DNA from 3 places in the Streptomyces sp. NPDC049954 genome. Region 1 is predicted to be linked to each of the others. Evidence: riboswitches for the same ligand, from Rfam matches in the RefSeq annotation. Region 1 holds a riboswitch; each other region holds the start of a gene.
What was found. A riboswitch is a leader RNA that binds a small molecule or an ion and turns the genes downstream of it on or off. The one in region 1 is predicted to bind cyclic di-AMP.
Positions count from the first base shown of each region.

Region 2: linked by a shared signal. The riboswitch ahead of AB0J21_RS32960 (M23 family metallopeptidase) and the one ahead of AB0J21_RS01750 (LysM peptidoglycan-binding domain-containing M23 family metallopeptidase) in region 1 are both predicted to bind cyclic di-AMP.
Region 3: linked by a shared signal. The riboswitch ahead of AB0J21_RS21300 (C40 family peptidase) and the one ahead of AB0J21_RS01750 (LysM peptidoglycan-binding domain-containing M23 family metallopeptidase) in region 1 are both predicted to bind cyclic di-AMP.

Region 1 covers NZ_JBFALS010000001.1:406,942-416,974, reverse strand. The annotation lists gene dxs (1-deoxy-D-xylulose-5-phosphate synthase) at 1-1,376, shown strand, start outside; gene AB0J21_RS01770 (aspartate aminotransferase family protein) at 1,373-2,815, shown strand; gene AB0J21_RS01765 (XRE family transcriptional regulator) at 2,904-3,569, shown strand; gene AB0J21_RS01760 (DUF6126 family protein) at 3,566-3,814, shown strand; gene AB0J21_RS01755 (tyrosine-protein phosphatase) at 3,836-4,633, opposite strand; cyclic di-AMP (ydaO/yuaA leader) riboswitch at 4,982-5,142, shown strand; gene AB0J21_RS01750 (LysM peptidoglycan-binding domain-containing M23 family metallopeptidase) at 5,147-5,893, shown strand; gene AB0J21_RS01745 (SGNH/GDSL hydrolase family protein) at 6,148-6,957, shown strand; gene AB0J21_RS01740 (MBL fold metallo-hydrolase) at 7,101-8,309, shown strand; gene AB0J21_RS01735 (DinB family protein) at 8,877-9,440, opposite strand; gene AB0J21_RS01730 (GH92 family glycosyl hydrolase) at 9,902-10,033, shown strand, end outside.
Region 2 covers NZ_JBFALS010000026.1:22,731-32,763, forward strand. The annotation lists gene AB0J21_RS32950 (PrsW family intramembrane metalloprotease) at 1-954, shown strand, start outside; gene AB0J21_RS32955 (aldo/keto reductase) at 995-1,939, opposite strand; gene AB0J21_RS32960 (M23 family metallopeptidase) at 2,119-3,261, opposite strand; cyclic di-AMP (ydaO/yuaA leader) riboswitch at 3,274-3,413, opposite strand; gene AB0J21_RS32965 (PP2C family protein-serine/threonine phosphatase) at 3,628-4,830, opposite strand; tRNA gene AB0J21_RS32970 (tRNA-Met) at 5,251-5,324, opposite strand; gene AB0J21_RS32975 (ABC transporter permease) at 5,420-7,369, opposite strand; gene modA (molybdate ABC transporter substrate-binding protein) at 7,519-8,367, opposite strand; gene AB0J21_RS32985 (helix-turn-helix transcriptional regulator) at 8,473-8,871, opposite strand; gene AB0J21_RS32990 (hypothetical protein) at 9,097-9,315, opposite strand; gene AB0J21_RS32995 (GntR family transcriptional regulator) at 9,430-10,033, shown strand, end outside.
Region 3 covers NZ_JBFALS010000008.1:402,907-412,939, reverse strand. The annotation lists gene AB0J21_RS21335 (GntR family transcriptional regulator) at 182-865, shown strand; gene AB0J21_RS21330 (helix-turn-helix domain-containing protein) at 899-2,308, shown strand; gene AB0J21_RS21325 (acyl-CoA dehydrogenase family protein) at 2,292-3,491, opposite strand; gene AB0J21_RS21320 (flavin reductase family protein) at 3,826-4,398, shown strand; gene AB0J21_RS21315 (amidohydrolase family protein) at 4,432-5,409, opposite strand; gene AB0J21_RS21310 (LLM class F420-dependent oxidoreductase) at 5,624-6,523, opposite strand; gene AB0J21_RS21305 (ATP-binding protein) at 6,886-7,323, shown strand; gene AB0J21_RS21300 (C40 family peptidase) at 7,510-7,989, opposite strand; cyclic di-AMP (ydaO/yuaA leader) riboswitch at 7,993-8,186, opposite strand; gene AB0J21_RS21295 (hypothetical protein) at 8,526-8,840, opposite strand; gene AB0J21_RS21290 (ATP-dependent Clp protease proteolytic subunit) at 8,848-9,480, opposite strand; gene AB0J21_RS21285 (hypothetical protein) at 9,703-10,033, opposite strand, start outside.

The sequences.
Region 1 (10,033 bases):
ACAACGAGCGCTCCTACGCCCCGACCATCGGCGGCCTCGCCAACCACCTCGCGACCCTGCGCACCACCAACGGCTACGAGAAGGTCCTCGCCTGGGGCAAGGACGTCCTGGACCGCACCCCCGTCGTCGGCCGCCCGCTCTACGAGTCGCTGCACGGCGCGAAGAAGGGCTTCAAGGACGCCTTCGCCCCGCAGGGCATGTTCGAGGACCTGGGCCTGAAGTACCTCGGCCCCATCGACGGGCACGACATCGAGGCCGTCGAGTCCGCGCTGCACCGAGCCAAACGTTTCGGCGGACCCGTCATCGTGCACTGCCTCACCGAGAAGGGCCGCGGCTACGAACCCGCCCTCGCCCACGAGGCCGACCGCTTCCACACCGTCGCCGCGATGGACCCGCTCACCTGCGAGGCGCTGACCCCCTCGGGCGGCCCCTCGTGGACCTCCGTCTTCGGCGAGGAACTCGTGCGCATCGCCGAGGAGCGGCCCGAGGTCGTGGCGATCACCGCCGCGATGCTCGACCCGGTGGGCCTGACCCCGTTCGCCGAGCGCTTCCCCGACCGGATCTGGGACGTGGGCATCGCCGAACAGCACGCCACGGTCTCCGCGGCCGGGCTCGCGACCGGCGGGCTGCATCCCGTCGTCGCCCTCTACGCGACCTTCCTCAACCGGGCCTTCGACCAGCTCCTCATGGACGTCGCCCTGCACCGGTGCGGGGTCACCTTCGTCCTGGACCGGGCCGGGGTCACCGGTACCGACGGCGCCTCGCACAACGGCATGTGGGACATGTCCGTCCTCCAGGTCGTGCCCGGACTGCGGATCGCCGCCCCGCGCGACGCCGGCCAACTGCGTGCCCAGCTGCGCGAGGCCGTCGCCGTCGACGACGCCCCGACCCTCGTGCGCTACCCCAAGGAGACGGCGGGGCCCGAGGTGCCCGCGCTGCGCCGCGTCGGCGGGATGGACGTCCTCGCCGAGCCCGGCGCGGGCGAGGACCCCGACGTCCTGCTCGTCGCGGTCGGCGTGATGGCCCCCGTCTGCCTGAGCACCGCCGAACTGCTGCGCGAGCGCGGCATCGGCTGCACCGTCGTGGACCCGCGCTGGGTCAAACCCGTCGACCCCGCGCTCCCCGCCCTCGCCGAACGGCACCGGCTGGTCGCCGTGGTCGAGGACAACAGCCGCAGCGCCGGGGTGGGCACCGCCGTCGCCGCCGCCCTCGGCGACGCCGACGTCGACGTGCCCGTACGGCTCTTCGGCATCCCCGAACAGTTCCTCCCGCACGCCAAACGCGGTGAACTGCTCGCAGACATCGGCCTCACCCCGGTCGAGATCGCCGGCCGGATCGGGGCCCGCATGGCCCGTAAGGAGAACAAGCAGGCATGACAACCGGCACGAGTGGCACCACCGGCGCGCAGACCGGCCCCGGACAGCGGGAGTCCGGGCGCTCCGGCTTCGACCTCGGCGCGCTGCTGGCCGAGCGCGGCCAGGAACGGTACGAGCTGCACACCAAGTACCTCAACCACCAGCTGCCCCGGATGCTGCACACGATCGGCTTCGACCGGGTCTACGAGCGGGCCGAGGGCGCGTACTTCTGGGACGCCGAGGGCAACGACTACCTCGACATGCTCGCCGGTTTCGGCGTCATGGGCCTGGGACGGCACCACCCCGTGGTCCGCCGGGCCCTGCACGACGTCCTCGACGCGCAGCTCGCCGACCTCACCCGCTTCGACTGCCAGCCGCTGCCCGGACTGCTCGCCGAGAAGCTGCTCGCCCACAGCCCGCACCTGGACCGTGTGTTCTTCGGCAACAGCGGCACCGAGGCGGTCGAGACGGCGCTGAAGTTCGCCCGGTTCGCGACCGGCAGGAAACGCGTCCTGTACTGCGCGCACGCCTTCCACGGGCTGACCACCGGCTCCCTCTCGGTCAACGGCGAGAAGGGCTTCCGCGAGGGCTTCGCCCCGCTGCTGCCCGACACCGCCGTCCCGATCGGCGATCTGAAGGCGCTGGAGAAGGAGCTGAAGAAGGGCGACGTGGCCGGGCTCATCATCGAGCCCATCCAGGGCAAGGGCGTCCACGACACCCCGCCCGGCTATCTGCGGGCCGCCCAGGAACTCCTGCACAAGCACAAGGCGCTGCTCATCGCCGACGAGGTGCAGACCGGCCTCGGCCGCACCGGCGACTTCTACGCCTACCAGCACGAGGAGGGAGTCGAACCCGACCTCGTGTGCGTGGCGAAGTCCCTGTCCGGCGGCTACGTCCCGGTCAGCGCCACCCTCGGCAAGGACTGGATCTTCAAGAAGGTCTACTCCTCGATGGACCGGGTCCTCGTGCACTCGGCGAGCTTCGGCGCCAACGCCCAGGCCATGGCGGCCGGGCTCGCGGTGCTCTCCGTCATGGAGGACGAGAACATCGTCGCCAACGCCCGGCGCACCGGCGACTACCTGAAGAACCGCCTCGCCGAGCTGATCCCGCGCTACGAGATGCTCGCCGACGTCCGGGGCCGCGGCCTCATGATCGGCATCGAGTTCGGCCGGCCCGACTCCCTCAAACTGCGCAGCCGCTGGACCATGCTCCAGGCCGCCCGCAAGGGGCTGTTCGCGCAGATGGTCGTCGTACCGCTGCTCCAGAAGCACCGCATCCTGACCCAGGTCTCGGGCGACCACCTCGAAGTCATCAAGCTGATCCCGCCGCTCGTGGTGGGGGAGAAGGAGGCCGACCGCTTCGTGGACGCCTTCACCGCCGTCATGGACGACGCGCACAACGGCGGACTCATGTGGGACTTCGGCAAGACACTCGTGAAGCAGGCGGTCGCCAACCGCTGAGCAGGGAGCGGACGGCCGGACCGAGCCAGAATTTGCCTCCCGGGCAAAAAAATTGCCCGGGAGGCCTTTCCCTGGCTCAATCAGAGGTATGAGCCCTGCCACCCCCGGCGGACGGGACCTCCCGGACCCGCCGGACCAGCACGCCGACGCACCTGACGGCGCCCCGCTCGCCCTGCCCGCGGCCGTCGCCCCGCAGCTGCGGGAACTGCGCCGCCGCGCCGGGCTGACCCTGGAAGCCGCGGCCCAGGCCGCCGGACTCTCACCGGCGCACCTGTCCCGGCTGGAGACCGGCCGCCGCCAGCCCTCCCTGCCGATGCTGCTCGCCCTGGCCCGCACCTACGGTACGGCCGTCTCCGAACTGCTCGGCGAGCACACCGAGGGACGCCAGGCCGTCGTCCGTGCCACCGCGATGGAGCCGACCGCCGCGGGCGGCTGGACCTACTGGCAGGCCGGCGGCCCGGGACGCGGGATGCAGGCGCTGCGCGTCCACGTCCCCTACGGCAGCCAGGGCGACATCGTCCGCGTGCACCCCGGCGAGGAGTGGCTGTACGTCCTCACCGGCCGGCTCAGGCTCCGGCTCGGCGACAGCACCCACCTGCTGGACCCCGGTGACAGCGCGCACTTCGACTCGCTCACCCCGCACCGGATCGCCGCCGTGGACCAGGACGGCGCCGGACTGCTCTTCGTCCACACCCTCATGCAGAGCCCGCTCGGCGCGCTCTGCCTCGGTGACGCACGCCCAGGAGGCGCATGATGTCCCGCCCGGCACCCGAACCCGAACCCGAACCCGTATCCGGGACCGCCCCTCCCGCCGCCCCCGGCTCCGAGGCGCAGGCGGCCCCGGACCAGGAGGGGGACGCCCCGCGCGGGGTGCGCCGGTTCGTGGAGGACAAGATCCCGCGCGGGCTCGCCATCAGGCTGTTCGTCTACATCGTCGCGGGCCACGGACTCGCCGCGTTCCTGTACCTGCTGTTCGAGCTGGGCGCCAGGAACCAGTGAGCCCCGGGCGCCCCGGGCCGGTCATTCGACCAGCCGCGCCCGCAGCCCCTCCCGCAGGTCCGGGGTGAGCCCGAGCACCTCGCCGAAGTACCGCTCGGGCCCGCCCCACACCGTGTCGACGGCCTCCAGGGCCGCCCGCAGGTACTCCACTCGTGCCTCGAACAACGGGTTGAGCAACTCCATCACCTCGGGCGCCATCGCCTCGGGGGAGTCGCTGCCGCGCCGGACGAGGTAGCGGCGGTGCGGGGCGTTCGACTCCAGGTAGTCCGCCTCGATCGCCTCCCGCTCGACGCCCACCGCGAGCAGCGTGAGCGCTATGGAGGTGCCCGCGCGGTCCTTCCCGGCCGCGCAGTGCAGGAGGGCCGGCAGGCTGTCCGTCGCCATCGCGCGCAGCAGCCGCCCGTACTCGTCGGTCCGCTCCTCGACCAGCTCCCGGTAGGTGGCCGCCATCCGCGCCTCCGCCCGGCCCTCGCCGAGCAGCTCCCGCAGCTGCGCCAGCTCCCCGTGCCGCACCATCCGCCAGAACTCGGCGCCGTCCGCGGGGTCGTTGAGCGGCAGGTGCACGTTGCGCACCCCGGGCAGCTCGACGTCCGGGCCCTCCAGTGCCTGGTCCGCCGCGTTGCGGAAGTCGAAGACGGTGCGCAGGCCGAGCGAGGAGAGGAAGCTCACGTCCTCGGCGCTCGCGTGCGCGAGGTGGCCGCTGCGGTAGAGCCGGCCCGGGCGCACCCGCCCGCCGTCCACCGTGGGCAGCCCGCCCACGTCCCGGAAGTTGCGTACGGCGGTCAGCTCGGGCTCGGCCTGCGGCACCTGCTGCGTCACGGGGATTCCCTTTCCGGTGGGCCGCCGGCGCGGCTCGCCGGCACGGCGCGAGCCCGACCCTACGACAGACGCCCGTCCCCCCGACAGGACGTCGGACGGTCCTGAGGGGCCGGGGTGAGCAGCGTCATAACCGTGACGGTCCGTACCGGCCGCCCTTTCCGTCGAGGCCGCATTCCTCCGGCGGATGCAGGGAAGTGAAGATCAAAATTCCACGGAGCGTGACAGAAATCCGCTCAATGGATCACTAAAAGGGATACACGCGGGAAAGGTATGGCTTGTCCGGCGAGTTCCCACTCCTTTACGGTCACCCTCAGTCCGGCCGGAACGCCCAATCCTGCCGCCGCCCGGATTCCCGCTCCACTCACACCCGTACCGGCAGGAACGGGGGACCCACAGGCATCACCGCCGCCCGGTCCACCGGACGGCTAGGGGTGAAGCCGCGTTCACGCGGCCGGGCAGCTCCAGCCCGAACCCGACAGCTCACCTCGTAGGCGACGGAGAAAGAACACCACCATGCCCGCACAGGGTAAGAACCGCCGTTCGCTGTCCCACCGCCTCGCGCTGATCGGCACCACCGGTGCCGCCGCGGTGGTGCTCCCGCTGACCGCCGCGGCCGGCGCGCACGCCGCCGCCCCCGAGGCCGCCCCGCAGAAGGCCGACACCACCTACACGGTGGTGAAGGGCGACACCCTGGCCAAGATCGCCAGGACGCACCACGTCGACGGCGGCTGGAAGAAGCTCTACGAGATCAACAAGAAGGCCGTCGGCGCCAACCCGAGCATCATCAAGCCGGGCCTCAAGATCACCCTGGAGGCCGCCAAGGCCGCGGCCCCCGCCGCGAAGCCCGCCCCCGCGGACTCCGGCTGGACCGCGCCCGTCGTCGGCGTCAAGGGCGGCGGCTACGGCAACTCCGGCAACCTGTGGTCGCACGGCCACACCGGCGCCGACTTCCCCGTCTCCACCGGCACTTCGGTCAAGGCCGTGTCCAACGGCACCGTCATCGCCGCCGGAGACGGCGGCGCCTACGGCAACCAGATCGTCATCAAGCACGGTGACGGCCACTACTCGCAGTACGGCCACCTCTCCTCGATCGGCGTGTCCGTCGGGCAGACCGTGACCGAGGGCCAGCAGATCGGCCTCTCCGGTGCCACCGGCAACGTGACCGGCCCGCACCTGCACTTCGAGATCCGCACCGGCCCGGACTACGGCTCCGACATCGACCCGCTGGCCTTCCTCGCCCAGCACGGCGTCAACGCCTGATCCGGCCCCTCCCGGACCGCACCGGCCCGCCCGCCCGCGCCCCGCGCGGCGGGCGGGCCGACGCGCACTCCACGGGGCCCGCGCCCCCCATCGCGGCGGCGACGGAAAAGCGACAACGATCCGTTCTCCGACTCAGTCACACCAGGCCCGCCCTATTCCTGAATTGGGCGAGATTTGACCGGTGGTCTTTCTCACCCCCCGTCAACCCCTGCCTACGGTGGCGTAGGTCACTCGGCCAGGTGAATGATGCCGAGGTGGCACAAGAATCGAGGTTCCCCCGTAGCAGCGCCCTTTCGGGAGAGGGCATCATCGCGTCGTACGCGGCCGTCGGCGACAGCTTCACCGAAGGCGTCGGCGACCCCGGCCCCGGCGGTGTCTACGTCGGCTGGGCCGACCGGCTCGCCGTCCAGCTCGCCGACCGGCTCCCCGAACACGACTTCCGCTACGCCAATCTCGCGGTGCGCGGCAAACTCCTCGACCAGATCGTCGCCGACCAGGTGCCCCGCGCCAAGGAACTCGCCCCCGACCTCGTGACCTTCGTGGCCGGCGGCAACGACATCCTGCGGCCCGGCAGCGACCCGGACGACGTCGCGGCCCGCTTCGAGAGCGCCGTCGCCGACCTCACCTCCGCCGTCGGCACCGTCCTCGTCGCGACCGGCTTCGACACCCGGGACACCCCGGTGCTGCGCCGGCTGCGCGGAAAGATCGCCACGTACAACGCCCACGTGCGCGCAGTCGCCGACCGCCACGGCTGCCCGGTCCTCGACCTGTGGTCGCTGCGCTCGGTCCGCGACCGCCGGGCCTGGGACGCCGACCGGCTCCACCTCGGGCCCGAGGGGCACACCCGGGTCGCCCTGCGCGCCGCCCAGGTCCTCGGCCTCGACGTGCCCGCCGACCCGGAACAGCCCTGGCCGCCGCTGCCCCCGCGCGGCACCCTGGAGCACCGCCGCGACGACATCACCTGGGCGCGCGACCACCTCGTCCCGTGGATCGGCCGCCGGCTGCGTGGCGAGTCCTCCGGCGACCACGCGCACGCCAAGCGCCCGGACCTGCTGCCCCTGTAACGCCGCGCGCACCGCCCCGGCGGCCCCCGGCGCCGACCGCGCCCGGAGGGGACGGCCGCCGGGCGGGCCCGCCCGGGCCCCGCACATAATGGGTAGCCCACCGAGACGACGGGCAGCCCGCCCCGAGACCTTGAGGAGGCGCCGTGACCGACGCCCGTTCCCTGCGCTCCGAACTGCGCTCGCTGCGGCCCCTCGCCTTCGGCGCGGACGCCACCGGTGCCAGGCTGGAGCGCATCCACCAGTCCCCGCACTTCGACCGGGACCGCGGCGTCTTCCGCAACCCCGACGGACCGAAGGCCCCGCCGCCCGGTTCGCGCCTGGAGTTCCTCCAGAACTTCTTCCGCAAGGACCAGCGTGCGCTGCGCGCCCCCGAGGGCACCCTGCCGGTCCACCCCACCACTCTCGCGGACCTCACGCGCGAGCCCGCCCCGGGACTGCGGATCACCTGGATGGGACACTCCAGCGTCCTCGCCGAGATCGACGGCGCCCGCGTCCTGTTCGACCCGGTGTGGGGCGAGCGCTGCTCCCCGTTCTCCTTCGCCGGACCCAAGCGGCTGCACCCCGCCCCGGTGCCGCTGGAGGCGCTCGGCCCGGTCGACGCGGTCGTCATCTCGCACGACCACTACGACCACCTCGACCTGCCCTCGATCCAGCGCCTCGCCCGGACCGGCACCGTCTTCGTGGTCCCGCTCGGCATCGGCGCCCACCTGGAGCGCTGGGGCGTGGCGCCCGAGCGGCTGCGGGAGCTGGACTGGCACGAGTCGACGCGTATCGCGGGCCTCGACTTCACCGCGACCCCGGCCCGGCACTTCTGCGGCCGCGGCCTGCGCAACCAGCAGCACACCCTGTGGGCCTCCTGGGCGGTCACCGGCCCCGAGCACCGCGTCTACCACAGCGGCGACACGGGCTACTTCCCCGGCTTCCGCGACATCGGCACCGCGCACGGCCCCTTCGACGTGACGATGATCCAGATCGGCGCCTACTCCCCGTACTGGCCGGACATCCACATGACCCCCGAGGAAGGTCTCCGGGCCCACCTCGACCTCCAGGGCGGCTCCCCGTCCGGTGTCCTGCTGCCGATCCACTGGGGCACCTTCAACCTCGCCCAGCACGCATGGGCGGAGCCGGGGGAGTGGACGAGGGACGCGGCCGAGGAGGCGGGGCAGGCGGTGGCGTTCCCCCGTCCGGGCGAGCCGTTCACGCCGTCGGGAGAGGTGCCGGGGGAGCCGTGGTGGCGGACGGTGTCCGCGCCGATCGCGCGTCCGTGGCGCCGCCCCCGGATGATCGACGACAGGGCTGAGGGCGTGGCCGGAACGAGCAAGGGCGAACTTGACCTCGCTGGGGGGCAGTGACGTCGGCCGCGGATACCTGGGCCGAGTCCGGAGAGACGCGCCGGATGCTGGTGTGTCTCCCGGCCGGAGCGCGACGGTGTGGCCCGGGCCTGGGAAAGGGCGCTCGGGGCGGAGCGGCAAGCTCCTGCGCGGAGTGTCAGGCCCTCGCTGTCCCCTGAAGACACGTCTGGGGTCGTCATCCGAACACGCGCGGTGAGGCGTTGAGCGCGTAGGAGGGGCCCGGTCGGCCCGGCGCCCGACTGCACTGCCCGGCCAGTGTCGTTGGCAGCCTCCAGGGTGCTGCGGATGTCTGCCTCATCGCTTCGACCCGACGCCGAGCCTCCCCTGGCAGGCGGTCCGGGCACCGATTCACCACCTCGCGACATCCGGTCTTACCTCGGGTGTGCGCCGGTCAAGGGCGACCGGCCGTGAATCGGGCAGGCGGGGAGCATCAGCGCGGGGTTGCTTCAAACGGCAACAGCGACGCACGGAAAAGGCTGAAGACCGTGAGGCCCATCGGCGGCCGCAGCCATGGGGCGTCACGGATTCCACGTAAGTCTCCGCAGCCCGATCGCCGATTACCGAAAGTCATATTCGGTGCGGTCCGGCTCCGTCCTGCCAGCGGTAGAGGTCGCGCAGCAGGGAGATCTCGGCGCCGTGATGGATCAGCTCCCTGTTGACGTGCAGGACCCGGTTCTCCATGGGAAACCGCTCGGGACCCACCACGGGCGGGTTGTCCAGGTCGGCGTCCGAGAGCTCGCGGACCCCCGCGTTCCATCTCCCGTACATCTCATCGAGCTGTTTCAGCGCCTCGTCAGCGGTCCCCGCGTAGGCGAATGTCTCAGAGTCGGCATCCTGGCCGCCGAAGTACCACCCGACCCGATAGCCCAGGCACGAGACGATGATGTGCGCCAGCCGCCAGGCAATCGTGGTCACCGGTGCCGGGACCGGTGCAGGGGACGCGGAGTCCATCGTCCATTCCCCCGAGCCTTCCAGCATCGGTGCGGCCGACGTGCCACGTGGGCGGATGCTCCAGCAGCCGCGCACCGGCTCCCAGAAGTACTCCTCGTCGGTAAGACCGTCCAGCCGTGGCCGCAGGTTCTTGCGCCAGTACCAGTCCGACTGCTCCGCGAGCCGCTCGCTTCTTGTCATCGCCGCACACTACAGACCCGTCGGGCAGAGTGATCGTCGCCGTCTGGGGGGCGGGGGGAAGATCGTGCCCGGGAACCGATCGTTTTGCCTTGTCTGCCTGTGTAGACATGAGTTGGGAGGGCTCTGATCCATTCACTGGGCCGGAGCCGGAGCCGGCTCCGGCGCGCGGCAGTGGCGGTCCGGGCCGGTGAAGGGGGCCGCGCTCGCCCTCCGGAGGCGTCTCCGCGACGTCTCGTCGGCCGGTTCCGTCGGCCCGCCGCGAAGTCGAACCAGGGATTCCGCCCCCTTGACACCGTCAGATCGATGGGAGGACCATCCGGTTCAGCTTTGACAACGTTGTCCCGGCGGTGGCCACTTCGGGGGCGGGGTGAGCGGTGGGTGTGGACCGACGCGCACTGATCCTCCGTCAGGCGCAAGGTGGCCGCCCGTCCGACAGAAGGGCAGGAAGAGTGTCCGACACAGTGACACGCCGTAGAGGCCCGGTGCGCCGGGCGGCCGGTGGCGTCGTGGTCCTGGCCCTCGCGGCCCTCGGCCTCTCGGCCACGGCGACACCCGCGAGCGCGGCCCACGACCACCCGGCCGCCGTCACCGAT
Region 2 (10,033 bases), on a different contig from region 1:
GTCCTCTTCCGCCGACGGCAGATCATGGGCGTCGTGGACGCGGTCGTGTACGCGGGGGTCACCGCCGCCGGTTTCGCGTTCACCGAGAACATCCTGTACCTCGGCAACGCCTTCGGCACCGACCGGGTCGAGGGCCTGCACGGCCTCGGCTCGGTGACGCTCGCGACCTTCTTCGTACGCGCCGTCATGTCGCCCTTCGCGCACCCCCTGTTCACGTGTCTGACCGGGGCCGGCTTCGGCCTCGCGGTGCTGCGCCCCGAACGGCAGCGCACCCGCCGGGTCCTGCTGCCGCTCACGGGACTGCTGCTCGCGATGGCGCTGCACGCGACGTGGAACCTCTCGCCGTCCTTCGGCCCGGACGGCTTCCCGCTGGTCTACGGCACGGTCATGGTCCCGGCGCTCGCCCTGCTCGCGTGGCTCGTGCTGTGGCACCGCCACCGCGACCTGCGCACGGTCCGCGAGGAACTCGCCCCCTACGTCGCGGGCGGCTGGTTCGTCCCGCTGGAGCCGCCCGCGCTCGCCTCGGCGCGCTCGCGCCGGATCGCCGCCGAGTGGGCCGCGTACCACGGCGACCGCCACGACGTACGGATCGTGCGCCGCTACGCCGCGACCGCGACGACGCTCGCCCTGCTGCGCCGGCAGGCCGCCGTGGACGCGGCGGCGGGCGCCCTCGCCGGAGCGGAGTTCACGCGACGGGAGCGGGAGCTGCTCGACGCGCTGGCCGAGGGCCGGGAGCTGGCCCGGCCGGCGCTCGCGTACACGTGGCGCATCGCCCCGCCCCGCTCGCACCGCCACCTGCCGGTCCCCCCGGCCTGGAACACCCCGGCACCCGCCTACGGGTACGGCTACGGGGGCGGCCCAGCGCCGTACGGGCCGTACGGGACCGGCAACCCCTACGCCGCGGACCCGCCCGCGCCCCCGGACATGCCGCGGCCCGCCACCGACCAGACGTAGGACGCAGGCGGGGGCGGGCCGTGACGGGGACCGCGTCGGCTCAGGCGGAGGCGGCGGTGAGGCGGCTCAGCTCGTCCTCGGTCAGTTCGAGTCCTGCGACGGCGACGAGGGCCTTGAGCTGCTCGGGGGTGCGGGCGCTGGCGATCGGCGCGGCCACGGTGGGCTGCGCGGCGAGCCAGGCCAGGGCCACGGTCGCCACCTCGGCGCCGTGCGCCTGGGCGACCTCGTCCAGAGCGGTCAGGACCTTCTGCCCGCGCTCGGTCTCCAGGTGCTTCGCGGCCTTGTCGGCACGCACGCTCTCCACGCTGGTGCCCGGACGGTACTTGCCGGTGAGGAAGCCGGAGGCGAGCGCGAAGTACGGGACGGTCGCGAGGCCCGCGCGCGAGGCGACGTCCTGGAGGGCGCCCTCGTAGGTGTCGCGCGAGACGAGGTTGTAGTGCGGCTGGAGCGCGACGTACTTGGCGAGGCCCTCGCGGTCGGAGAAGTCCAGGGACTCCTGGAGCCGCTCCGGGGAGATGTTGGACGCGGCGATCGCCCGGACCTTGCCGGCCTTCACCAGCTCGTCGAGGGCGGTGATGATCTCCCCGACCTCGACGGAGGTGTCGTCGAAGTGCGTGTAGTAGAGGTCGATGTAGTCGGTGTCCAGCCGCCGCAGGGAGGCCTCGGCGCCCGCCTTGATGGTGGCGGGGGAGAGTCCCTTGAACTCGGGGAGGGAGCCGACCTTGGTCGCGATGACGACGTCGGAGCGGTTGCCGCGGGCCCGCGTCCACTCCCCGATGATCGTCTCGGACTCGCCGCCCTTGTTGCCCGGCACCCAGTGGGTGTAGGCGTCGGCGGTGTCGACGAAGTTGCCGCCGGCCGCCGCGTAGGCGTCCAGCACCGCGAAGGACTGCTCCCGGTCCGCGGACCAGCCGAACACGTTGCCGCCGAGGGACAGCGGGAAGACGTCGATACCGGAGGAGCCGAGTGTGCGCGTGGAAGTCATGTGCGAAGACAACACCGGAAGCGGTGCCGCCTATTCCGCATGCGTGACGGCGGTTCCGCACGCGTGACAGCGCGCGTGACGTCCTTCGGCATGTGCGCGCTGGCACGCACGCGGAAGGACGTCACGTCACGCGCCGAACAGGTCACGCGTGCGCGCCACCGCCCCGCGACCACCCCCCGTCAGGGGTTCTGCCCCCGGCTCTGCAGCCAGCCCATCGGGTCGATCGCGGCGCCGCCGCCCGGGTGGACCTCCAGGTGCAGGTGCGGCCCGGTGACGTTCCCGGTCGCGCCGACGCGGCCGACGACGTCGCCGGTGGTGACCTGCTGCCCGACGCTCACCGAGATCGAGGACTGGTGGCAGTACCAGAGCTCGGTGCCGTCGTCGAGTTCGAGGACGGTGCGGTAGCCGTAGGCGCCGGACCAGCCGGCCTCCTTGACGGTCGCCGAGTGGATCGCCTTGATCGGGGTCCCCGTCGGGGCGGCGAAGTCGAGGCCGGTGTGGTGGCCCGAGGACCACATGGAGCCGCCGTCGCCGAAGTGCGAGGTGAGGGTGTACGAGACGACGGGCAGCGTGTAGCTCTTGGCGAGTTGCGCGAGCCGTTCCGCCTCGGCCTTGGCCTTCGCTTCGGCCTCCGCCTTCGCCTTGGCCTCCGCCTCCGCCTTCTTCTGCGCGGTCTCGGCCTTCTTCCGCTCGGCCGCCGCGTGCTCGGCCGCGGCCTGCGCCGCGGCCTGTTCCGCAGCCTGCTGGGCGCTGTGGTCGGCGCTGTCGGCCTGCGTCTCGGCCTGGGTGAGGATGCGGGCGCGCAGGGCCTCACCGGCGTCGGTGGTGCCCTGGTCGAGATCGGCCTGGGTGACTCCGGCGCTGGTGAGCGGGGAGGCGGCGGGGTTGGCCGCGAGCTGGGCCGGGTCGTCGCCGTCCTCGCCGGAGACGTCGTCGATCAGCGCGCCGACACCGGGCAGCGACTTGGCCTCCGGCAGGGCGTCCTTGACGTCCTGGAGCTTCGGGAAGGACTCGGGCAGCGACAGCTGGACCTTCGGCTTCTCCTGCGCGGTGGCGATACCGCCGGCGCCGACGGCCGCGAGGACGCCGACTCCGAGGACCGTGGAGCTGCGGGCGAGGCCACCGCGCTGCTTGGCGACGCGGTGCCGGCCGCGCACCGGAACGACGGTCTCCTCGGTCGGGTTCCACTCCCCGAGACCGGGCTCGGGCGCCGGGCGGGGACCAGAGCCCCCGTCAGGGCCGGGGCCGTGGGCCCCGTCCGAGCCGTAGAACGAGGTGGGGGCGGACCCGGTGGGAGCGGGGGCAGGCGGGTTGGACGCCACGAAGGCGGCACTCCTTTCCTTCCTTCTCGCCTACCGGGTTAGCTGACGGGTTCGGAGCAGGAAGGTCTCCTACGGACACCAGGACGCGATGTCCGATTCACCCCAGTAAGTTGGTTCCCCGGTTCCCTTGCGGGATTCGGCGCGTGCGCGCGGAGCCGTCGCTGTTGACGGCTGGGACGACCGCGCTGCGTTATCGAACGTTAATAGACACCGGGCGTGGATTCCAAGCCGTTCCCGTTGATCGTTAAGGGCTGCGGCCTGGGCTTAAACGGACATGGGGCACGCGATCCGGACGAGTTGACCGCCCGTCCGAAGGGCCCGCGATTCTGACGGTGCGTCAGTTGTTATGAGAACGCACCCGCCCTCTCACCCTCGGTGACCGTCGCCGGAGGCCGCCTCGGGGCCGCCCCCGCGCGCCAGGTCCTGCTCGGCGTCGGCCAGGCCTTCCTGAAGGCTCTCCGGAGCGAGTGCGCCGGCCCCGGAGTGCGGACGGCGGACGGCGAGCAGCGCCATGTCGTCGGTCGTGGCGCCGCCGGTGTGGTCGCGCACCTCCTGCGCGAGGGTCGACAGCAGCGAGGCGGGATGCTCGAAGACGCGTCCGCGCAGCCGCTCGACGGGATCGTAGAAACGGCCCCGGGGGTCGCGCGCCTCCGACAGCCCGTCGGTGTAGAGCAGCAGCATCGCGCCCGGCGGGTACTCCGTCTCCTCGGCGCGGTCGGGCCAGGTGCCCAGTTCCCCCATGCCGAGCGGCAGGGCGTGCTCGCCGGGCGAGAGGACCAGGACCTGTCCGTCGTGGTGCAGCAGGAGCGGTTCGGTGTGCCCGCGGTTGACGACGCGCAGGACGCCGCCGCCGTGCGGGATCTCGACGAGGACGGCGGTCGTGAACCCCTCGAAGGCGTCGAGCGCGCGGCGCCGCGCCCCCTCCCGGGCGAGCGCCCGCTCCAGCCGGGCGGCGACCCCCTCGATGGTGGACTCCTGCTCGGCGGCCTCCCGGAACGCGCCGATCACGACGGACACGGCCTCGACCGCGCCGAGCCCCTTGCCGCGCACGTCGCCGAGCACCATGCGCACGCCGTGCGGGGAGTCCTGCACGGCGTAGAGATCGCCGCCGATGAACGCGTCGGCCTCGGCGGCCTCGTACTGCGCGGCGATGTCGAAGCCGCCGATCCGGCCGGGCGGCACCGGGAGCACGGCGCGCTGCGCGGCCTCGGCGACGTGCTGCACGGAGGCGAGCTGACGGCCGCCGCGCCGGATCACCAGGTTGATCAGCGCGGCCAGGAGACACACGACGGCCACCGTGATCAGTTCCATCACGAAGGAGGAGGTCGACAGGTTGTGCTGGGAGACGTGCAGGATCATCGCGAGGACGAGCCCCGCCACGCCGGTCCCCACCGTGACCGCGAGCCCCGCGAAAGGGGCGGCGATCAGCGGGGCGGCCGTGAAGAAGGGGGCGGCGAAGTAGGCGGGCGGGGCCGTCAGCCCGAAGACGAACCCGGCGGCGAGCAGCACGGGCGGCAGCGCGCGCACGACGGCCCGCGCCCACCGGTCCCGCCTGCCGTGCCCGCCCAGGACGAGCGGGGGCGGCGGCGGCCCCGGTTTGTAGTCGGTACGAGGCTCGCCGCCGGCCTGACCGGAGGGGGGACCACCCCCGGACGAGCCGCCGGACGAGTCGCCGGAGAAGCCGTCGGGAGCGCCGTGCGCTCCGCGCGCACCGTGCTTGCCGGGAGTGCTGTGCTCGTCGGGAGTGCCGTGCTCGTCGGGCTTTCGCGTCCCCACGGCTCGCCTCCCGCCCGCTCTGCGCCCCGCTCCTGCCGTTTCCGTGCTCTCCCCACGTTTCCCCGGGGGCGCGGCTCCTGCTACTTGGGGGCGGCCGAGCGGGTACCGCTTCCCGGAGAGCCGGCGGGACTACGAGTACCCCGGACCCCGGGACCGCCGGATACGAAAACGCCGGAAGCCCGGTGCACGAATGCACCGGGCTTCCGGTTTCAGTAGCGGGGACAGGATTTGAACCTGCGACCTCTGGGTTATGAGCCCAGCGAGCTACCGAGCTGCTCCACCCCGCGTCGGTAAACACAACTATACGCCATGTCGGGGGCGCCTCCGACCACGTGCGGCCCCACCCGCCCCGGGCCCCCGGCACCGCGCCGTCCGGGGCGCCTCACAGCCGTACGAGGGTGACTTCCGTGGCCTTCACGCTGGTCCACACCTCGGTGCCCTCGCGCAGTCCGAGTTCGGCGGCGGCGGCCGGGGTGATCTCGGCGAGCAGTTCCGGGGCGGTACCGGCCCGGCCCGCGACCAGGACGCGCAGCCGGCTGCCGAGAGCGGTGATCTCGCGGACCGTGCCGGGCCAGACGTTGCGCGGGCTGCCGGCCGGCCGTTCGCGGTGGACCGCGACGGCCTCGGGCGCGACGACGGCCAGCAGGCGCCCGCCCGGCCCCGCTCCGGGCTCCGGCTCCCCCGGCCCGGCGGCCCCCGCGGCGACGAGGACCCCGCCGCCGTCCAGCGCCAGCGCGCCGTCCCCGGTGAGCGTGCCCGGCCACGCGTTGCGCCCGAGCATCCGCGCGACCCACGCGGAACGCGGCCGCCGGGCCACCTCGGCGGGCGGCGCGTCCTGGAGCGCGCGCCCCTCGTCGAGGACGAGCACCCGGTCGGCGAGCGACACGGCCTCCACCGGATCGTGCGTGACGACGAGGCAGACCCCGCCGAACCCGTCGAGGTGCCGGCGCAGGGTGTGCCGCACCTGGGCCCGCGTCGTCTGGTCGAGCGCGGCGAGCGGTTCGTCGAGCAGGAGCAGCCGGGGCCGGGCGGCGAGGGCGCGGGCGAGGGCGACGCGCTGGGCCTGGCCGCCGGAGAGCTGGGCGGGCCGCCGGTGCGCGAGGTGCCCGACGCCGAGCCGGTCGAGCCACAGCCGGGCCCCGCGACGCGCCTCGGCCCGCCGTACGCCGTGGGCGCGCAACCCGTACGCGGTGTTGCCGAGGGCGCTCAGGTGCGGGAACAGGGCGCCGTCCTGCGGGACCCAGGCCACGCCCCTGCGGTGCGGGGGCAGGCCCGTCACGTCGTGGTCGCCCAGGCGCAGCCGCGCGTGGGCGCGCGGGGTGAGGCCGAGCAGGGCGCGCAGCAGCGTCGTCTTGCCCGCGCCGTTGCGTCCGACGACGGCGACGGTCGTACCGGGCGCGGCGTCGAGCGACAGCTCGGTGTACCCGGTGACCTCGGCGTGCAGGGCGTACGGCCTCGCGGTCTCGTCGGGGGCGGCCGGAGGCTCCTGCCCGGTGCCGTCGAGGTCGCCGCCCGGTCCCGTGACCGCGGCAGCCGGTTCCTCGGGGACGTCGGCAGGGGGCCCGTCCCGTCGACTGCCGCCGCCGCCCGCCATCCACCGGCCGCGCAGCCCCACCAGGACGGCCATGGCGATGGCGAGCAGCAGCAGGGACACCGAGGTCGCGGCCTCCGGGGAGTCCTGGAGCAGGAGGTACACCTGGAGCGGCAGGGTCTGCGTCGTCCCCGGCAGGTTGCCCGCGAAGGTGATCGTGGCGCCGAACTCGCCGAGGGCCCGCGCCCAGGTCAGCGCGGCGCCCGCGGCCAGCCCCGGGGCGACCATCGGCAGGGTGACGGTGGCGAAGACGCGCAGCGGGGAGGCGCCGAGGGAGGCGGCGGTCTCCTCGTACCCGGGCCGCAGACCGGCGAGGCTGCCTTCCAGGCTGATGACGAGGAAGGGCATCGACACGAAGGTCGCGGCGACGACGGCGCCCGAGGTGTGGAAGGGCAGCACGATCCCGAAGCTGTTCTCCAGCCAGGGCCCGAGCAGTCCGCGCCGCCCGAAGCCGAGCAGCAGCGCGACCCCGCCCACGGTCGGCGGCAGCACCATCGGGAGCAGCACGAGGGACCGTACGAGGACCTTGCCGGGGAAGTCGGCCCGGGCGAGCAGCCAGGCGAGGGGCACCCCGAGCAGGAGCGAGAGCCCGAGCGCCCAGCAGGAGACGACGAGCGAGAGGCGCAGCGCCTCGGTGGTCTCGTGCCGGGTCAGGTGGCCCCCGAGCCGCGACCAGTCGGTGCGCGCGAGCACGCCGAGCAGCGGCACGAACAGGAACGCCACCCCGAGCAGCGCCGGCACCGCCAGCGCGAGCGGAGCCCGCCGCCGGCCCGTACGGAGCCTGGGCGCACGGGGGCGGTGCGCGGACGGGCGCCTCGCGCGCAGGAGGAGCCCCCGGGGGCCGCCCGCGGGGCGGTCGCCGGGGGCTCCGGTCCGGTGTCCTTCGTCCGTCACGGCTTCTGGAACCCGGCGCCCCGAAGGATCTTCTGGGCCTCGGGGCCGCTGAGCCACTGCACGAAGTCGGCGGTGGCCTCGGTGTGCTTCGAGCCGTTGAGGGCGGCGGCCGGGTAGGAGGCGACGGCGTTCTGCGCGTCGGGGATGTCGACGGCGTCGACCTTGTCGGGGGCGGTCGCCGCGTCGGTCTTGTAGACGATGCCGGCGTCGGCCTCACCGAGCTCGACCTTGCTCAGCACGGCGCGTACGTTGGGCTCCTGGGAGACCGCCTTCACCTTGAGGTGCTGCTTGTCGAGGACCTGCTTCGAGTAGTTGCCGACGGGCACCTCGGGGGCGGCGAGCACGACCTTGAGTTTGCTGTCGGCGAGGTCCTTGAGCGCGCCGATCTTCTCCGGGTTGCCCTCACCGGTGGCGATGACCAGCCGGTTCCTCGCTATGACGGTGGGCGTGCCGGTCTCCCCCTCCAGCCCGTCCATCGTCTTGGTGTCGGCGGTGACGAGCGCGTCGGCGGGAGCGCCCTGCCGGACCTGCGCGGCGAGTTCCTGGGAGCCGGCGAAGGAAAAGGTGAGCGTGACGCCCGGGTTCTCCTTCTCGTACGCGGACTTCACGGACGCGAACACGTCGGTCAGCGAGGACGCGGCGAGCACGGTGAGCTTCGCCTTCGCGGGCTCCTTGACGTCCTTGGCCGAGGAGCTGCTCGTGGCGCCCGGGTCACGTTCCTCCTTGGCCTCGTCGTGATCGTTCCCGCACGCGGCGAGCGAACCGGCGAGGACGGCGGTGACGACGGCGGCGGTGACGCGACGGCGCGCCGGGGACGAGAACGACGGGAGAGGGGACAGGGGCATCGGAAGGTACTCCTCGGAGCAGGGAGGCCGGGAAGGCGAACCGGCAGGCGGGACGGGAACGGGGTACGGCGGGGGAGAGCGGGCGGCGGGCGTCCGGCCCCCGCGTCAGACCAGATCGATGTGCACGTTGGTGGACTTGACGCGGCCCACGGCCTGCATGCCGACCTCCAGGCCGAGTTCCTCGACGGCCTCCCGGGTCAGCAGGGACACGAGCCGGTGCGGTCCCGCCTGGATCTCGACCTGGGCGGCGACGTCGCCGAGCTTCACGGCGGTGACGATCCCGGGGAAGGCGTTGCGCGCCGAGGTGTACGAGATCTCGTCGTCACCGCCGCCCCCGCCCTGTCCCACCTCGATGGAGAAGGCCGCGAGATCACGCCCCTCGATGAACCGGCGCCCCGCCTCGTCCCGGTGGGTGGCGACCCGCCCGGCGTCCGCCCAGCGGCGCGCGGTGTCGGGACTGACCCCGAGCAGACGCGCGGCCTGACCAATTGTGTAGGACTGCATGTGCGGAAAACTAGGCCCGAACCCCTCGCATCTGCAAGATCTCGCAGGATTCCGCATGGCAGTTGCGGACATGCGTTGCCCGTCGGCCGCCACCACGAGGGCGCGACTGATCCGCCCGGAGAGGCAGAGGGGCGCGGGAACGCGGCCGCCGGGCCCGTACCGCCGCGCAGCCCCGCCCCCTCCCTCCCGGCAGACAGAGGTCAGTCGCGAAGTCCCGTGACGCCCCTACCGCTTCCGGAAGTCGACGACTCCCTGCCTGCCGATCGTGACGACCTCGCTGTCCAGCAGCGCCGTGTGAGTCGCGGCCGTGATCATCAGCAGCATGAGCGCGAGACCGATGACCGGCACGTCGGCCTCGCGGTCCACCGTGGTCGCCAGAGCCAGCACGATCACCTCGACGACCACGTAGACGACGGCCACCCACGGCTTGACCACTCGCTTCACCCGCAACTCCGGGCGCAGGGCGCCATTTCCCCTTTCCTGGGCCCGGGTTGACCTTTCAGGCGTCGTGCCGTCAGCATGACTACTGGATCAGTCCACCAGTCAGGAATGAGAGTCATGGCACTGCCCAAGTACGAGCAGATCGCGACCGACCTCCGAGGCCGGATCGTGCGCGGAGAGCTGGAGGCCGGCGAGCCGCTGCCGTCCGAGCGGGAGCTGATCGAACGGTGGTCCGTCGCACGCGCCACGGTCGTGAAGGCCCTCAGCGTCCTCCGTCAGGAGCAGCTGATCGAGACCCGGCACGGCGTGGGCTCCACCGTCCGCGCGCGCATCCCGCTCGCACGCACCGCGGGCGAGCGCTACGAGACCGCCCTGGCGACCGGCCACGTCTACACCGCCGGGGAACACGCCCAGATCATCGCCGCCGACCTCGCACCGGCACCGGACCACGTGGCCACCGGGCTCGGCATCGAGACCGGCGACCGGATCGCGCGCCGCCAGCGCGTCACCTTCGAGGGCGAGACACCTGTCGCCACGTCCACGAGCTACTTCACCGCCGCCGTCGCCGAGGCCGCACCGCGCCTGCTGCTCCGCGAGCGCGTCCGCGAGGGCACGACCCGGTACGTCGAGCAGGAGACGGGCCGCCGCCCGCACACCGGTCGCGACTGGTGGTCCTCGCGGCTCGCGACCGATGAGGAACTGGAGCTGCTTCAGCTGGAGG
Region 3 (10,033 bases), on a different contig from region 1:
TTCTGGCTCTCCTCGGGCGGGCTGGTTCCCGCGGCGACAGGTCGGAGGAGTGCGCCACGCGTGCCGGAACGGCCCGGGGCGGCGCTGCCCTCCGCAACGCAGTGTTCACCTGAGGTATCGCGAAAGCAATAGATTAACGATATTTAACGGCGGTAGCGTTCCGCTGGTACTCTGCGTCACCATGGCGGAGGAGAAGGCGACGCGAGCAGGCACGGTCTACGCCCATGTCCGGGAGGACATCTTCCAGGGGGTGCTGTGCCCCGGGCAGCGGCTGCGCCTGGTCGAACTGGCCCGGCGCTTCACGGTCAGCCAGTCCGTCGTCCGCGAGGCCCTCACCCGGCTCTCCGCGCAGGGACTCGTGGTGGCCACCCCCCAACAGGGCTTCAGCGTGGTCCCGTTGTCGCTCAAGGACCTCAACGACCTCACCGAGGCCCGTGTCGAGATCGAGGCCATGGTGCTGCGCCTGGCCGTAGCCCGGGGCGACCTGCGCTGGGAGGCGGCGGCCGTCGCCGCCCACCACCAGCTCGGCGGTACCCCGGCCGTCCTGCCCGACGGCACCCTGAGCGGTGCGTGGTTCACCGTCCACGAGCACTTCCACCGCACCCTGCTCGAAGGCTGCGGCAACGACCGGCTGCTGGCCACCGCGATGTCCCTGCGCGACGCGGCGACCCTGTACCGCCGCTGGTCGCGCCCGCTCGGGCATGACGACGACCGCGACGTGACCCGCGAACACCAGGAGCTGCTCGACGCCGTCCTCGCGCGCGAACCGGACCGGGCCGCACACGTACTGACCCGGCACATCGACCGGACCTCGGCCGCCCTGCGGGCCGTCGTCGAGGACGGGACGGGGCTCGGCAGCCTCTGAGACCTCCTGCGGACGGACCGGAAGGAGCACGCCATGCACGGTGCGGGAGAAGGCCACCGCGAAGCGGGCGGTACGCAGCCGCCCGGGACGACACCGGGCGCGGTCGGGGGCCACTGGCTCAGGCGGCTCGTGCCCGACCGGGCCGCGCGCGAGCTGGTCCCCGCCAGCTCCCCCGAAACGATCGCCGCGACCACGGCCTGCCTCGGCCCGGAACCCGTCGCCTGGGCGGTCGGAGTCGGCCACGCCATGGCCGTCGACATCATGCGCCGCGTCCCCGAACTCGGCCCCGGGGAAGGGCCGTTCCAGACCCTGCGGATGGGGACCGAGTCCGCGACCCTGCGCGCCCTGCTGCTCCTGCACGACCCGGCCGCCGCGGGCCCCGTCACCGATGAGGCGCTCCAGGGCGACCGCGACTTCGTACGGCGCGGCATCGCCCTCGACAAGGTGCTGCGCGGCATCCGGCTCGGTCATGCCGAGATGGTCCACGCCCTCCTGGCCGCCTGCGAACGGCTCGCACCACCCGACCGGCGCGCCGAGGAGATGCGTCAACTCTCCGACACCCTCTTCGACTTCATCGACGGCTTCTCCTCCCGGATGACCGAGGAGTACCTCGCCGAGCACGACCGCTGGATCACCAGCAGCGCCGCCGCCCGGCAGGAGACCGTCCGCTCGATCCTCGCCGGGGACCCCCTGGACGCCGAGGCCGCTGCCCGGGTCCTCGGCTACCCGCTCACCGCGGAACACCTCGCGATCACCGCCTGGTGCGATCCGGCCGCCGGACCGGAGACCGGCGAACTCCAGCACCACGCCGTCGAGTTCCTGCGCGGGCGCGGCTGCACCACGACTCTTGTGGTACCCACGGGCCGTACCGGCCTGTGGGCGTGGGGCGCACCGCCGGCCGAGGGCCCGAGCCCGGACGTGACGGCCCCGGGACCCGAGTGGTTCCACCTCGCCTGCGGAGCACCCGGACTCGGGGTCGCGGGATTCCGGCAGTCCCACGAACAGGCCCTGCGCGCCGCCCGCGTCGCCGGGCTCAACCCCCGCCCGGGCGGCGGCGTGACCGACTACGGCGAAGTGGAGGTGGTCGCCCTCATGAGCAACGACCTGCCCGCCGTACGGCAGTTCGTGCACAGCGAACTGGGCCCGCTGGCCGAGGACACCTCGCACGCCGAACAACTCAGGGAGACGCTGCGGCACTACCTGGCCGGAGAGCGCAGCCTGCTGACGGCCGCCGCGCACATGCACGTCGCCCGCAACACCGTCACCTACCGGGTCAAGAGAGCCCAGCAACTGCTCGGACACGACATCTCCCACCGGCGCTTCGAGGTGCACGCCGCCCTCGCGGCCGCGCACGTGCTCGGCCCCGCGGTGCTGCGGCCGGCGGCCGGCTCCCCGCACACCACCGGCCGCCCGCCCGCCACGAGGCTCAGATCAGCGGAGTGACCTGCTCCTCGATCCCCAGCAGCGCACGCCCGTACAGCTCCTGGGCGATCGCCGGGTTGATCACCGCGTGCCGGCTCCCGGTCTCCTGATCACGCCACACGCGCTGCAGCGGACTCACCTCGGCGAAGCTGCCCGCCCCCTGCACACTCAGCAGCAGATCGAGCGCCTCACGCGAGCGCCGCGCCACGTACCCGGTGTCCATCCGCACCCGGGCCCGCGTCACGAGCGGCATGTACTCCTCGGCCGCGGCCCACCTGTCGATGTCGTCGGCCGCCCGCATCAGGTGCAGCTCGGCCGTGTCGACGAGCTGCGTCGCCTCGGCGAACTGGATCTGCGTGCTGGGGGAGTGGTCGGCGCGCTCGTAGAAGGTGTACGAGATGCCCTTGCCCTTGGCGAGGGAGCCGCGCACGATGTCCAGACCGGCGCGGGCCAGGCCCACCTGCGGACCGCCCAGCACGAGGGCGAGCACCGGGACGAGGGCCGAGCGGTACAGCGTCTCCCCCGTGTGCTCGGTCGGGTACTCGCCCTGCACGGCCCGCGTCATCGACATGATCCGGTGCGCGGGCACGAACACCTCGTTGGCGACCAGGGTGTTGCTGCCTGTGCCGCGCATCCCCGCGACGTACCACGTGTCCTCGACCGACAGCTCGGACAGCGGGATCAGCGCCACGCCCTGGTCGGTCTGCTCACCGGACTCGTCCACGACCGGCACCCCGAGAGTGGCCCACTGCGCGTGCAGACACCCGGAGGCGAAGCCCCACTTGCCGGTCACCACCAGACCGCCCGCCACGGCCCTGCTCTTCGCGGTGGGCGCCAGGACCCCGCACACCCGGGCCTGCGGATCGGCCCCCCACACCTCCTGCTGGGCCCGCTCGGGGTACAGGGCCGTCAGCCAGTTGCACACGTTGATCAACGTCGCCACCCAGGCCGTCGAACCGCAGCCCCGGCCCAGCTCCGAGGAGACCTTGAGGAACGTACGGAAGTCCGCCTGCGCCCCGCCGAACCGGCGCGGCACGGTGAGGCCGAACAGCCCCGCCTCCGTCAGCGCGGCGATGTTCTCCTCCACGACCCTGCGCTCGTCCTCGGTACGGGCGGCGTTGGCGCGCAGCAACGGAACCAGGGCGGCGGCCCGTCCGGCCGGGTCCTGGGCCGTTCGCGGGGATTCCGTCACGGTGGTGCTCATGGGTTCCTCCAGTGGGCGACGTGAGCTGTGGCCCAGCTCACGGTGCGGGTGCCGTTCCAGGGATTCCACGCCACCGCCGACCGGGTGTCGTGGTGCCCGGACAGCAGGATCGCGACCGGTGCTTGGGCCCGCAGCCCAAACACCGGCCCGTTTGGGCCCCGGGGCCACATCCGGGCGCCGCTCCTGCCCGCCCGGACCATGGCCGGCCGCCCCCGGCCCTGGCTTCACTCGTGCGCACAGGTCCCGTCCGGGCCCGCCGCGCACCGCGGCATCCGCCCGCGGTCAGGGACGGGACCGCCCACCTCACCCGCACGCGAGCCACCCGGAGGCCGTCATGCCCGCACCCGCCACCACCGCGCCGGCGGAGCCCGCCCACGGCTTCGGCCCCGCCGAGTACCGCAAGGTGCTCGGCCGGGTACCCACCGCCGTCAGCGTCGTCACCGCGTCCACCCCCGACGGGCCCGTCGGCGTCACCGTCGGCAGTTTCACCTCGGTGTCCCTGCAACCACCGCTCGTGATGTTCTTCTGCGACCTGGCCTCGACCAGCGCCGCCGCCGTCGCCCGGGCCGGCCGGTTCTGCGTCAACGTCCTGGCCGAGGACCAGCGGCAGCAGTGCCAGGCCTTCGCGAGCCGCACCGGGGACCGGTTCGCCTCCTGCTCCTGGGAGACCGGGGCGGACGGGGCCCCGCACATCGAGGGCTGCCTCGCCTGGATCGACTGCGAGGTCGAGAACACCTTCCCGGCCGGGGACCACATCGCGGTCCTCGGCCGGGTACGGCGCCTGCGCGCGGCCACGACGGAGCACAAACCGCTGGTCTTCTACGGGGGCCGGCTCGGCCGGCTCGACCCCGCGCCCCTGCGGCACGCCCCGACCGCACCGTTCGGCTGGTGGGACGCCGGGATCTGACCGCCCCGGCGGCGCCGCTTCGGCGGGAGGTGGTCAGCGAGGCCCGTCGAGGAGCCCCGGCAGCAGGCGCGTGGCGTTGCGCGTGGTCAGGGCGCGCCACGTGTCGCCGTCCGGCTGCACGGCGGCGTCGACGGACCTCACCTGGGCGAGGGCGCCGGCCGCCGGGGTCCAGCAGTAGTCGCTGCCGTACAGCACCTGCGCACTGCCGAAGGCCGAGACCAGCGCGGGGACCTGGTTCGGGAAGGGCGTGCCGGCGATGTCGAACCACAGCCGGCCGACCTGCTCCTGGACACGCGGCACGTCCGCGGAGCCGCCCATGAACCCCGAGCGGAACAACTCCATGCGGTCCGCGAGCAGCGGCAGCGTCCCGGCGCCGTGCGTGAACAGCCACTGGATGCCCGGGTAGCGGGTGAGGACCCCGTTGAAGACCAGGTCGCTCACGGTCCGCGTCGAGTCGAAGATGAACTCCAGCATCGGCCGGGGACGCCCCAGCGACACGGCCTCGGCGCAGGACGGCGAGGTGGGGTGGACGAAGACGACGGCCCGGCGGCTGTCCAGCTCCGCCCACAGGGGCTCGAAGTCGGGGTGGCCGAGGTAGCGGCCCCCGGCGTTCGACTCCAGGGTCACACCGTCACTGCCCAGCGTGTCCAGGGCGTGGGCCAGTTCGTCCAGCGCGCCCGTGACATCGGGCAGGGGCAGGGAGGCGAAGTGCCCGAAGCGGCCGGGGTGGTCCCGCTTGAGCCCGGCGCCGTACTCGTTGACCTCCCGGGCCAGCGACCGGGCCGCGCGGTCGTCGCCGAAGTGCACGCCGGGAGAGGAGATGGACAGGACCGAGGTGCGGATGCCGCCCTCGTCCATGAGCGCGAGATGACTGTCGACGTCCCACGACGGCCAGCCCGGCATCCCGTCGGGCCGCTCGTGCCCCGCGGCTTTGGCGAGTTCCGCGTAGTGATCGGTGACGAAGTGCGCGTGCACGTCGACGAGCTGCTGCTCGGGGGCCGGTTCCTGCATGGTGCTTTCCTCTCGTTCACGTCCGGGGAGCCCTCGGGCGGGACACCCGGGGCCCCTCGGTGGCACGCGGCGCCGCCTCGCGACAGCCGTGGACCGGGACCGGCGGGCGGATACCGGGCCGGCCGCGCAGGACCCGCGCCGCTCGCTCGCTGCTCTTTACGGTACACCGTGTCCTGTATGGAGCGCGGTGTACCGCTCCGGCCGGCGGAACGGGTCAGCGCGGCCGCACGGCGTCCCGGCGCCGCAGCTCCGCCAGCACGGGGGCGAAGGCCTCCATGGAGGGGTCGAGCACCGTGAAGTACGAGAAGCCGTATCGCTCCCGGTGCGCCTCGATCCGGTCCGCGATCTCCCGTACCGTCCCCAGCGCGAGGATCGGCACCTCCAGCAGCTCGTCCGTACTGAGGTGCGGCAGGTGCGTGCGCCACTCCTCGGCCGCCCGCTCGCGGTCCTCGGTGACGACGACGGCCTGGATCAGCAGATTCAGCTCGGCGGGCCGGGGGCGACCGGCCGCGAAACCCCGGTAGGCCGCGACGCGCTCCTCCAACTGGTCCGCCGTGAGCGGCCTCGGGGTGCCCTCCGGAGTCGTACGCCCCCCGCTGAACGCCACGACGTCCGCGTGCCGTGCCGCCAGGCGCAGCACCCGGTCGCCGTTGCCACCCACCAGCAGCGTGGGCCGAGGTCGCTGCACCACGGCGGGCCGGTGCTCGGCCGAGCCGAACAGCCGCCCCAACTCGGCCAGCGTGTCCCGGAGATGGTCGACCCGCTCCCGCGCGGACCCCCACGGAAGGCCGGCCGCCTCGTGTTCGGCCGGTACGTAACCGGTGCCGAGGCCCAGTTCGAGCCGGCCCCCGCTGAGCGCGTCGACCGTCGCCGCCTCCCGGGCGAGCAGGGCCGGGTTCCAGAATCCGGCGTTGAGGACGAAGGTGCCGATCCTGACGTGCTCGGTCGCCCCGGCGGCGGCGACCAGCGCCGGGAAGGGCGCCATCATGCCCAGGTGATCGGCGACGAGCACCGTGTCGTAGCCCAGTTCCTCCGCCCTGCGGCACCTCTCGCTCCACTCCGCCCCCTGGGCGGCGGTGACCATGTTGACCCCGAACCGGAATGCCTCGGCCATGACGTCTCCTTCTGCCTCGCCGGTGTGTTCCGTCCGGCCATTCATCCCTGCGCGCACGGGAGAGGCAAGGGGGCACCGGACTCGGGAAGGCGGAGGAGGGAGTGAAAGGCGATGCCGTCGAGGTGCCCGGGCCGCGTTCGCCGGGACCGGCCGTCACTCTCCGTTCCGGGTCCGGCAGGCCGTAATCCGCTCGGCCGTAGCAGGGTTCACCGCTTCGGGCGACAGAACCCCGCAGATCCTCCGGGATCGGACCGCACGCGAGCCCCCGCGGTGGCAGTCTGGCGCACAGTAAGGGCCCGGCCCCTCGGTGTCATTCCACGACGACTCGCCTCACCGGGCCCTGCGGGAAGGGACAGGCCGTCATGGCAGATCATCAGGAAGCCTCGGTCACGCTGCCGAGCGATCCGGCCTCGGTTCCGGAGGCCCGCAGACATGTCGGCGCCCTCCTCGCCGAATGGGGACTGCCCGCCGGCTCCGAATCGGCCGACACGATCCGGCTGATCGTCTCGGAACTCGCCACCAACGCCGTCCAGCACACCTGCGGGCAGTCACCCACCTTCACGGTGGAGCTCGTGCTGGAACGCGATGAACGGCTCTGTATCGGAGTGACCGACAGCCACCCCCGCTGGCCCCAGCGGCTGCCCGCCGCCGTGCAGCAGGACAACGGACGCGGCCTGGTCATCATCCGGTGGCTCGCCGCGGAGTGCGGCGGGCGGCTGTCGGTCGTGCCCACCGAGGAGGGCGGGAAGACCGTCCGGGTCGAACTCCCGTGGCAGGCCGGGGCGGCCGCACTCGACTGAACGGCCGTCCCCGGGCCCCGGCCCCTGCAAAAACGTTCTGCCCGCCCGGTCCGCACCGTCCGTAGCGGGGCGCGGTCGCGGAGCCGGACGGGGGAGGGCACGTGGTGAGCAGCGGGCACGGCGGCACCTGGCGGGCCGTCACCACCCGCCGTACGGACGTGTCCGCCGCGCCCGCCGCCCCTCACCTCACCTCACGCGTCCGTAACTGACCGACCTCGTCCAGATCCGTTCGAGTTTGACGACGTCTCCCGTCTTGGGCGCGTGCCACACCTTGTTGCCGCCCGCGTAGATGGCCACGTGGTACACGCTGCCGCCCGAGCGGAAGAAGACCAGGTCCCCCTTGGTGCGGTGGCCCGCGGAGATGTGCCGGGTCTTGTTGTACTGCGCCTGGGCGGTGCGCGGCAGGGCCTTCCCCGCCTTCTTGAAGGCGTAGACAGTCAGCCCCGAACAGTCGAAGCGGTGGGGGCCCGCGGCGCCCCAGCCATAGGGCGAGCCCTTCTTGGAAGCCGCGATCCTGAGCGCCTTGGCGTGGACACCGGCGGTGGCGGCCCGGGCCTCCGGGGCGCCGCCCGGCACTGCCAGGGTGCCGCCCACGGCGGCGAGAGTGAGAGCCGAGGCGGTGCCGGCCCTGGTCAGCAGAACGGGAACTCGATTCCGCACAGACATGCGTAACCCTTCGTCAACCGCCTGTGAAGGATGACCTGTCGGGTTCGGGCCGGCGAAGATGCCCGGCCGCATTGCGGCTTCACCCCAAGGACCGACGCGCTCCACACGCGCCGACCCGCCGTGCTGGGTCCTCCACTCCCGCCGATCCATGTGTCGACCGGCATCCGGACGGCGGCGGGATTCGGCGTCCGCCCGGACCGCCCCGCCGCTGCGACGGGGGCTTGTCGTCGTCAAGGATCTTCACGCACGGCCGGGCCGGAAACCGGGCAGAATCGTCCCTATGTGAGCTTCCTCACCCTTGTGCCGTTCGGGTGTCCCGCCTCCCGGGCGGCACCCTCCGTCGAGAGCGGACGAGCGCCCGACCAGCGGCGCAGTCATCCGCCGGGCCGAGAGTGCCCACGCGGAGCGCAACCCCGAGCCGGTCCCCCAGGGCCCGGAGGTACGCCGTTGGTGGGTACCTCGTTTGGTAGGTTTGCGTCGCGCTGCGGACATGGGTGGTCGCGGAACGCGCACGCGGACGTGTGTCGCGGCGCGTCCTACGCCTCCGGGGCCTCCTGCGGGGGGACTGCCACCCGGGCGGTACGACGCTCTCCGTCGAGTACGCGCAGCGCCTGTTCCAGGGTCCGTGCGTGCAGCTCCGTCTCGCCGCGCGCGTGCATGCGGGCGAGCGCGTCGCGCAGGCTCACCGCCCGGGCGACGAGCGCCTGAGCCGCCCGCAGCGCGGCGTACGTGTCGCCGCCCCGGCCGGGATTGGCGCGGCCGAGCAGGTCGGCGGCGGCCAGGTAACTGTCGATCAGTTCGCCCTCGGCCCTGGTCAGGGCGGGCAGGGGTGGCAGCTCCGGCGGCAGCATCGCGTCCTCACTGGTTCCAGGTGCCCGGCAGGGGGCCCCGGTCGCCCACCACGGCGTCCACGATCCCGTACGCGCGCGCCTCGGTGGCGGTCAGTACCTTGTCCCGTTCGATGTCCGCGCCGACGTCCCGCGGATCGCGGCCCGTGTGCCGGGCGAGCAGTCGCTCCGTCACCTCCCGCATGCGCTGCACCTCGGCGGCCTGGATCTCCAGGTCGCTCGGCTGCCCCTGGGCGGGTTCGGTCAGGGCCGGCTGGCCGATGACGATGCGGGCGCCCGGCAGCGCCGCCCGTTTCCCCTCGGTCCCGGCCGCCAGGAGCACGGCGCCCACCGAGACGGCCTGGCCGAGGCAGTACGTCGACACGTCGCAGGCCAGGAAGCGGACGGTGTCGTACACGGCGGTCATCGCGGTGAAGGTACCGCCCGGGCAGTTGAGGTAGAGGGAGATGTCCTGGTCGGGCGCGGCGTGCTCCAGGTACATGAACTGGGCCACCAGGTCGCCGGCCGCGGTGTCGTCGAGCGGGGTGCCGAGAAACACGATCCGATTCTCCAGCAGCTTCGCGTACGGGTCCAGGGTGCGGTGCCCGGAGCTGGTGCGTTCGGTGAACTCGGGCAGGACGTAACGAGCGGACGGACGGATCACGGCACACGTCTCCTCTGTGAGGTGCCCTGTAAAAAATGTACAGGACGTACAGACTCTTGAGGTGAGCATCGCTCAGGAGGCAGCCGGGGACAACGACAAGGGCCCCCGTTTCGCTCTCGGCGAGAAGCGGCGGGGGGCCCGGTCGGCAGTACGTACGGTGTTGACGTCGGCGCAGGGGGAGGGTGTGGCGCGGGCGTTGGGCTCATGGTGCGCCCCTGCGGGTCAGGTGCTGCTGTACAGGTCCACGAACGGCTGGGCCGAGTCGAGGCCCTCGTGCCCGAAGGGCGCGTCGAAGCTCCAGACCAGGAACAGCAGGAAGACGATCAGGGCGCTGAACGTCGTGGCGAGCAGCAGCTCGCGGGCCGAACGGCGGATCTGAAGGGTGTACATGAGGCCGAGGGTGACCACGGCGCCGGCCACCAGGCCGAACCACACGGTCCCGGGAAGCGTGGTGCCGGCGTTCTCCAGACGCTGGTGGCGCGCGTCGTCGGCGGCGGCGACCTGGTCGAGCAGCGGCTGGTACGCCTGGGCCTGGAGTTCGTCGGCCGGGGTG